Regions from separate parts of the Virgibacillus sp. M23 genome, predicted to be linked through region 1. Evidence: riboswitches for the same ligand, from Rfam matches in the RefSeq annotation. Region 1 holds a riboswitch; the other holds the start of a gene.
The links. A riboswitch is a leader RNA that binds a small molecule or an ion and turns the genes downstream of it on or off. The one in region 1 is predicted to bind thiamine pyrophosphate.
Positions count from the first base shown of each region.

Region 2: it holds a riboswitch for thiamine pyrophosphate, as region 1 does, so the genes downstream of both, thiW (energy coupling factor transporter S component ThiW) here and RVS70_RS19775 (YkoF family thiamine/hydroxymethylpyrimidine-binding protein) in region 1, are expected to answer to the same signal.

Region 1 is NZ_JAWDHA010000079.1:4,074-8,474, forward strand. It holds gene RVS70_RS19765 (energy-coupling factor transporter ATPase) at 1-498, opposite strand, end outside; gene RVS70_RS19770 (ECF transporter S component) at 495-1,076, opposite strand; gene RVS70_RS19775 (YkoF family thiamine/hydroxymethylpyrimidine-binding protein) at 1,073-1,681, opposite strand; TPP riboswitch at 1,798-1,900, opposite strand; gene RVS70_RS19780 (DctP family TRAP transporter solute-binding subunit) at 2,125-3,189, opposite strand; gene RVS70_RS19785 (sensor histidine kinase) at 3,639-4,401, shown strand, end outside.
Region 2 is NZ_JAWDHA010000010.1:70,931-75,331, reverse strand. It holds gene RVS70_RS06330 (hypothetical protein) at 1,132-1,329, opposite strand; gene RVS70_RS06325 (DUF2642 domain-containing protein) at 1,343-1,537, opposite strand; TPP riboswitch at 1,806-1,917, shown strand; gene thiW (energy coupling factor transporter S component ThiW) at 2,122-2,619, shown strand; TPP riboswitch at 2,608-2,710, shown strand; gene tenA (thiaminase II) at 2,775-3,461, shown strand; gene thiD (bifunctional hydroxymethylpyrimidine kinase/phosphomethylpyrimidine kinase) at 3,461-4,267, shown strand; gene thiM (hydroxyethylthiazole kinase) at 4,264-4,401, shown strand, end outside.

The sequences.
Region 1 (4,401 bases):
CAAGATAAGTATCTCTGGTTCTAGTGCTAGCACACAGGCTAATGCTAATTTTTGTTTTTGTCCTCCAGAAAGGGATGAAATGATAGAGTGCTTGTCATCCATTAAGTCAACCATTTGTAATACTTCGTCTATTTTTCTAGCTATTTCAAGCGGCGGTGTACAAATATTCTCTAGGCCAAAGGCAATTTCATCTTCTACCGTTAACATACAAAATTGGCTTTCTGGATCTTGGAATACGACGCCAACTTGTTTGCTAATTGTACCGGGATGTGCATCGTGTATAGATTGACCGAATATGGTAACATCACCTGTCATTTTACCGTCTAATTCGCGCGGGTATATACCATTTAAACAGTGTGTTAACGTACTTTTTCCGCTACCACTTGGTCCAAGTAGTAGCATGGTTTCCCCTCTGTCTAACTGAAAGCTCAGATTAGAGATGATTGGTTTATCATTATCTTCATGAAACCAGAGTGAAAGATTAGATACGTTGATCATGATGCGGAACGTTCCTTTCTGATTTGTTTACCAAGCGCAAAACTAGATAGTACGCCTGTTTTCGCGAGTGAATCACTAATTGCTTTTCCAAGCAAACCTGAAATGATTGCCCCACTAATCATTCTTATACATAACATACCTAATATGTATGGAGTACTTAAGGCAGCATAGCCTGATCTAAAATATCCCCAAACAAAACTAAATATAGCTGCTCCAACACCGGCTAACATTAGCACCCAAAGTGAATAGCGTTTCCATTTTGTTAGCGCAAAGGCAGCTTCTGCGCCAAGACCCTGTATAATACCCGTAATAATAATGATTGGTCCCATAGCATTACCGAGGAGCATTTCTACCGTTGCAGCAATTGTTTCTGACAAAAATGCAGCTCCGGGTTTACGAATGATATAAGCCGCAATAATGGATACAATAAACCAAATACCAAATATAAAGTCATATCCTATGGGTCCCATGAACGACACGAGAATTTTTCCAATAGGTAAAAATGCTAAATAAACGATACCGAAGACTACGGAAAGAACAGACATAACAATTATTTCCTTTAGCTTCCAATTATTCAAAGTATCTCCCCCTTTTTAGATGGGCTATTTGCAGATATGGTGGTTGTCATAACTAGATGTGATGAATAACTACTTTCTAAATTTGTAAAAACACGTTCAAGTCCATCGAATATAAGTTTTCCATCCCCGTCTAGCCTTGTAGCATAGTGGATAGAGCTAACCTTAACCCCATGGAGCTTCATTTCCTCAATTTGGTTATAAATGATGTTCATATAATTTCCTCCACCCAACGGATAAAGGGAAAATTTGCCGGCAACTTCTTGCTGAAGGTCATTTGTATTTAAATTTAATCGATGGTCGTCCGTTGATAGATATACATCCCCATCGGAGTCTCCCGGACAGCCGATGGAGTAGGTGGCACTAAACACGACATGGTGTCCTGTGCTAGCCGCATGCAAAAAAAGTGCCTTGGTTACATCAAAAACATGTGTGATCTTGCCACGTACACAGGTTTCTACATCTGTTGTTTTAATCCAAACCTTAGATGTATCTACGTTTTTCAGTGAAGTTGTAATTACATCTACAAATTGATCTGTCATTGGATAGATGGCAAAAGAGCAACCAGCAATCCGACTATTAATACAGTTCAATGCTTGTTCGTTCATATCATTTTCCTCCTAATAAATAGTCATGTCAGTGAAGTTATACATAAATAAAAAAGACTGCATTCTTTGGGAATGCAGTCTTCAAAAATATATGTAGGCTATGCCTATAAAACGATATATGAACGACTGCACTTCCCCACGCTAGTATTATCTAGATCGGGTTATAAGGGTCAGAGTAGTCTCTTCTCAGCCATGTACATAGCTCCCCTAGTGCAATTTAAAATAGATATGCAGTTTTTATGTATTTATATATACTACTAATAGAATAGTTCAATTAGTGCTTTTTGTAAATACGATAAGTGATATACTGTGAAATAAAGCAACTTATAGAACTGCTAGACTTTTTGACTTGATACCTCACATTGCAATGAAGTACATGAACAATGTAATCAAAAGAGTAATAAGCTAAAATGTTGGGTGTATAAGAGAATAGTGAGCAGTTATCATTCTCTAGAATTATACTTATTCTGTATCCGATGTACCTCGTCCATTAACTCGTTGCCAATAATCGTAGTCATCTGATCGTATACAGCTTTCCATGCATTCTTCCATTGCTCTCTTTCTCTTGTTGTAAGAAAGTGAATAGTAACAACATCTTTTTTTCTTAATTCACGTGTATAATGATCATTCATCTCAATCGCGTGACGTTTCCCCCAATCCGTTGCTTCACTTAAGGCAGCTTGAATGGCTGATTGATTATATTCAGATAATGATTCCCAAAAAGGCTTATTAATAAAAACACCGTATCCGAGATAACCGTGATTGCTCATAGTTACAAACGGTTGATGCTCATAGAATTTTTTAGAGTAAATATTAGAAATCGTATTTTCCTGTCCATCAATAAAATGTACTTCCAAGTTTTGATAAGTTTTATTAAATGGTAAGCTACTTGTGCTAGCATGTACTTGATTAAATTGTTCCTTAATAACAGGACTAGGCATAATACGGAAATGGAGTCGGTTTACATCATCTGGTAGTTTGATAACGTGTACTTGATTCGTAAGCTGTTTATAACCGTTATACCAAAAAGTCAAGCCCTTCACGTTTGTATTATGAAGGTTTGCAAGCAATGTTTTCCCTATTTTACCCTCATATGCTTCCGTTACTGCCTCGTGTGTAGGGAATGCATAGGGGAGATCAAGGATACCCCATTTGGGAAATAGCTCACTTACCTTAGCTGTTGCCGGGGCAATCATTTCAACATTCCCATTTTGGATGGCTTCCCACTCATTGGTGTCATTATATAGAGACCCATTTGCATAAATGTGGACTTTGATTCTTCCATTTGTTTTTGCTTCTACAAGTTGAGCAAACTTCCGGGCTGTTTGTCCCTTTGGTGTGTCAGTCGCAACAACATGACTAAACCGAATGATGATTTGTTCACGTAATCCCTCTTGTTCATCATCATAATCATCTGTTCCACGAATTGTCTCGAAGTCAATTCCAATTACGACAGCGGAAACAAGTCCTGTTATAATAAATGTTAGAATTATAAAAAAGTTTCGCAAATAATTACCTCCATGAACTAAATAGAGAAAGTTCAGTGTGTGGTCATTCATCCCGCATATAACCGCAGTAAGCTCCCGCTTCAAGTAATAAAGAGAAACCAATATGGGCGATGGATCGACTGCCGGTAAATGTCCGATTGGTTCGGGCCTCCATGGAAGTAGGTCACAAAGGCGTTGCCACAGGAAGTGGCGAATGAAGCCTTTGTACGTATTTGTTTTAGTAAAAACGGACGGAAGTTTTACTTTATCCCGCATATAACTGGCAGTAAGATACCCACTTCAAGCAATAAAGAGAAACCAAAATGGGAAGTGTGGAACAACTGCCAGTAAATGTCCGATTGGTTCACCTAACCATCCGTGGGGATAAACAAAACCCCCCCACGGATGGAAGTTTCACTTTATTTTATCATAATATTCTATCAATCATTAAACTTAAGGAGAAGTGGGGAATGGTAAGTCTTCGTAAAATGCCAATTAGACTAAAGATTATGATTCTATCTTTTGGGATTGTTCTATTTACGCTCTTAATTGGTGGCATTATGCTTATCGGCAATCTTTTTCAAGGAAAAGAAGAAGGGCTTGGTGAGCGTGGACTTATGACAGGGAGGATCGTGGCGAACTTACCAGAAATAAAGGATTCAATTGTAAAAGCACGAGGCTGGAAAACAATCAATCCAATTGTTGAGCGAATACGTACGATTAATCAAGTTGATTACATTGTTGTTTTAAATATGAACCGTATCAGATTCTCCCATCCAATCGAAAAACAGCTCGGAACGGTATCGTCAGGGAAGGATGAAGGGGCTGCTTTTGCTGAGCATAGTTATGTTTCAAAAGCGAAGGGGGAACAAGGAACTGCTATCCGTTCTTTTGTTCCAATTGTTAATGATAGTTTTGAACAAATAGGAGTAGTGCTTGTCGGAAATATGCTCCCATCATTTTGGAACATACTTTTATCTATACGAGTAGAAATAATGATTATTGCTTTACTGACAATAGCCTTTGGAATCATTGGTTCTTATTTATTGGCAAGACATGTTAAAGAACAGACGTTTTGGATGGAGCCATATGAGATAGCGAGGGTGCTAAAAGAGAGAACAACAGTTTTTCAAGCAATGCATGAAGGCGTTATTGCTGTAGATCGTGATGAGCGGTTAGTTGTTTTTAATGAAAAGGCAAAAGAGATTTTACATATTGAAATGGATGTTAATG
Region 2 (4,401 bases), on a different contig from region 1:
TGGGATTATTTAAGTGTGGTTATTATTGGTCAATTTAAAACAATTGTTTCTTCTTTATTAGTCATTCAATTTAAAATCATGTAATACGTTCTTTTTCCCCCTAAACTCTAAGAATTTTTGTTTATCTAAATATTCTCTGAAACAGGCAATCTACTCCGCCTGTTTCAGAAATTATATGCTGATTTTTCAGTACCAAGTCCCCTCTAATAAAAAAACACCAAAAACGTCATTAACCTATTTGAGCCGAATTCAGTTGGTCTACTTTACTATGAATTCTTCTTAGACCTTATTGTAATGAAGATAGAGATTTCCTTATAACTGATTTGTTACAGGAACATCATGGACAATCTGTATTATTACCATCCTGTAGATACTTAAACTACTCTTTCTTCACCATGGTATTATAAGGATCTGTCCCTCTACCGAACGGACAGTAAACAGGTTTCTTCCGAACTGATCCTGAGTAAATGACTTCCCCTCAGTTTGATGACTTCTATACACTTTCGATACTTCCTCAGTGGTTCAATGGTTTCGTTTCCATAATATTCACCTGACAGACTCTCGTTCTGCCATTTCCCTAATGCTCAATACCATAACTTTTACCTATACATCTGATCACACAACATACCCGCCCCCCCTGTTGTACCTTTATTTCTGACTACTTGAAGATAAGCTTAATTGAGATTATTTCTTGAAAGAATCCTCTCTAACAGATCAGATACACCATCTTGGTTGTATCGGCTCGTTATCCTATAACTCTCACAGCCCCCTCATAAGATCTCTACCTGTTAGAATGAAAACTTTCCTCCGATATAACTGCTAAATTTACTGTATGGGCAGTATTGGACTTTGTCTTATGTCGCAGACTTATCTGAACTAATCAAACCTTCTGTCTAGTTTCTGTTCGTCAGTTCAGAAGTTTACGCCCAGCTTCTTTCAGTCACTACCACACGATAGCCATTTCCATGCGCTAACAGTTCCTACTGCCAAGCTTGTAGCAGACTTTCAACGCCAAGTTTTCATCCATGCACGGTGCATAACTAAAAAAAGTATAACTCCTTCAAATCGAGAAGTTATACTTTTTAATCAAAAGTAATACTGTTAAACCAACAAAACCTAACTTTATTATTCTTAAGAAAATCGTACAAAATTAATAGCATTAAATGCTATATATATTTCTTGAGGCCCATAACCACTATTATCGTTAACGATTACCAATTGTGAAGTTACCTTTAGAAGCGTACCTTCTATTAAATTATTATCAGTAGCTATTTCAGCATCAGAGCCTATACGCGTTAAAAGTTCGGCAAAAAGATTTATTTGGAACATCTATATTCCTCCTTTATAGCTCACTAATAAGCTCAATTTTATACAGTCTCACCAAAACTTGGTCGCCAGATCCCTCGATAATGACAGTATAATCATTCTTAACCTGATCAACTGTTCCCGTTACCATTCCAAAAGCAGTAGTAATTTGAACTTGTTCATTTATTAAATTTAGAAGTACTTGTTTAATTTTAGAAGGAGTAAGTGCCAATTAGATTCATCCTTTCTATAATAAATTTCTATTTACCATATGCTACATTTACTAAGCTGTAAGGGCATTTATTTCTATGGATCACTAATTCCACCATTATCATATAAACATAAATAAAATAATAGATGATAACCTATCAAATAAGCCTATTAAAAAAAGGCGCTTTAAATGGTAGACGCTATATTCCTTTTTTCCCATGACAAATAACAATATATTTGTTATGCTTGATTCTGTTAGTTGCTGAAAGCATAATTAAATTCACAAGTTACTTAACTACTAGGGGTGCCCAATATGTGGGCTGAGAGGAAACACGTGACGTTTCTAACTCTTATGGACCTGATCTGGTTAATACCAGCGGAGGGAAGTAGTAGACGCAACGTCTTTCTATTTTCTTACACAAAGCCAGGTCCATGGAGGATCTGGTTTTTTTCATAAGAACAGAGTGGATGTATATTATGCTTTGCTGTCTACCTTTAGCATCCATAGCTACTGGGGAGAGGCGTGTAGGACGTAAGCTATACCGCATATTGTCGGTAATTCCTATTGTTGTCCTATGCTCACTTTTTATAGAAAGGAGGGAATAAGTGAGAAGAACGCACGTATTAACATTGATGGCAATTTTCGTAGCAATTGGAACATTAGGAGCACAATTCTTATGGTTTCCTGCTGGAATTGCTAAAGCGTATCCAGTGCAGCACGCAGTAAATGTAATGGCGGCAGTAATACTGGGACCTGGTCCAGCCGTAGTCATAGCTTTTATGATTGGAATTTTACGAAATATGCTGGGGATTGGTACATTACTTGCTTTTCCGGGAGCAATGGTTGGTGCTTTCCTTGCTGGGCTTTTTTATCAGTGGTTTGGTAGAAAGCTGTGGGCTGTGATCGGAGAAAGCATTGGTACTGGTATTATCGGATCATTCATAGCGGTTCCATTTGCTAAATTGTTTATGGACAGTGCTGCTGGCGCTTTCATTTTCATGCCATCGTTTTTGGTAAGTAGCATAACTGGCGCATTTATTGGCTGGTTCATTTTATTACGAGTAAAGCAAGAAGATACGATACGCGTACAAGGAAACTACTAGGGGCGCTTTGTTGCTGAGATAAGGACTTTTCCTTTGTCCCTTTGAACCTGATCTGGATAATACCAGCGCAGGAAAGTAGTGGGGAACATATTATTATCCTCTATTTATCTACTTTTACACCTCTAGTGGCTTCCCATAATAGAAGGAGGCTAAATATGAATTTCACTGATCAATTAAGAGAAGAAAACAATGATATTTTCCAGCTTATTTTTAATCATCCCTTTGTTCAGGGGATAGGGACTGGCGAGATTTCTAAAGATGCGCTCGCACATTATATTAAAGCGGACTTTGAATACTTAAATGCCTTTATGCAAATTTATGGAATAGCGCTATCCAAATCAAAGAAACGTGATGATATTGCTTATTTCTTTGATCAAATAAATTTTATATTAAACGATGAAATCCACCCACATCATAACTTCTGCAATCATATCGGTGTGGACTATGCGTCCTTACAAGGACACCCTTTGCCACCTACTGCAGATCATTACATTAAACATATGATGTATCATGCACAAATGGGAACGTCTAGTGAGATACTAGGAGCTCTACTTCCATGCCCTTGGACATACTTAGAAATTGGTAGGGAATTAATGGAGCAGTATAATCCTAATAAAGATCACCCTTTTTACGATTGGATTAGTTTCTATGCAAGTGGTGATGTAGATAATACCACCTTTGAATTGAGAAAACGGTTGGATATACTTGCAGAAAATGCTGCCAAGGATGAAAAAGATCTCATTAGAGAAGCTTTTCGAAAAAGCTGCCAGCTGGAGCTTAAATTCTGGGAAATGGCCTACACATGTGAATCATGGCCAAACGCAGAAAAGGTGAACAGCTAATGGCTAGCATACCTTGCGCGCTGACTATTGCTGGAACAGATCCGAGTGGCGGTGCTGGCATACAGGCAGACCTAAAAACATTTCAAGAACTAACCGTATATGGAATGTCTGTAATCACCTCTGTTGTGGCACAAAATACAACCGGTGTGCAAAACGTACACCATCTACCTGTTACGATGATAAATGAGCAACTAAACTCAGTTATATCAGATATGCCTGTGCATAGCATAAAAACAGGTATGATTGCGAACAAAGATATGATGCAGGTTATTGCAGAGCACTTGTCCAAATCAGTTGTGAACTATGTCATGGACCCTGTCATGGTTGCAACTAGTGGCGATCCATTAATATCGGAAGATGCTCGATCGTTTCTCAAACAGCAGCTATTACCATTAGCGACTGTAGTTACTCCTAATATTCCTGAAGCACAGTATATTACAGGACAATCTATTGATAATACAAGTGATTTGCAAGAAGCGGCTTTCGAGATCGTCAAAAGCTTTGGAGCACGCGCAGCACTTGTTAAAGGTGGCCACCTGCAAGGTAAAGCCGTCGACTATTTATATGATGGGAATAAGCTTTACACGTTCGAAGCAGAGCGGTTTCAAACAAAGAATACACATGGTACAGGTTGTACGTATTCAGCGGCAATTACTGCTCATCTAAGTAAAGGTCTACCACTTTACGAAGCTGTAAAGCAGGCGAAACAGTATGTAACAGCTGCTATTCAATACTCCTTTTCACTTGGTGCCGGTAACGGACCTACAAATCATTGGGCGGTACGCAAAGAAAGGGTGGAACAATGACACAATCCATTATTCAAGCAGTTAGAGAACAAAAACCATTGATCCATAACTTAACCAATGAAGTAGTCATGAATTTTACAGCTAATGGTCTGTTAGCCTTTGGTGGAGCACCGATAATGGCAAAAGCAGAACAA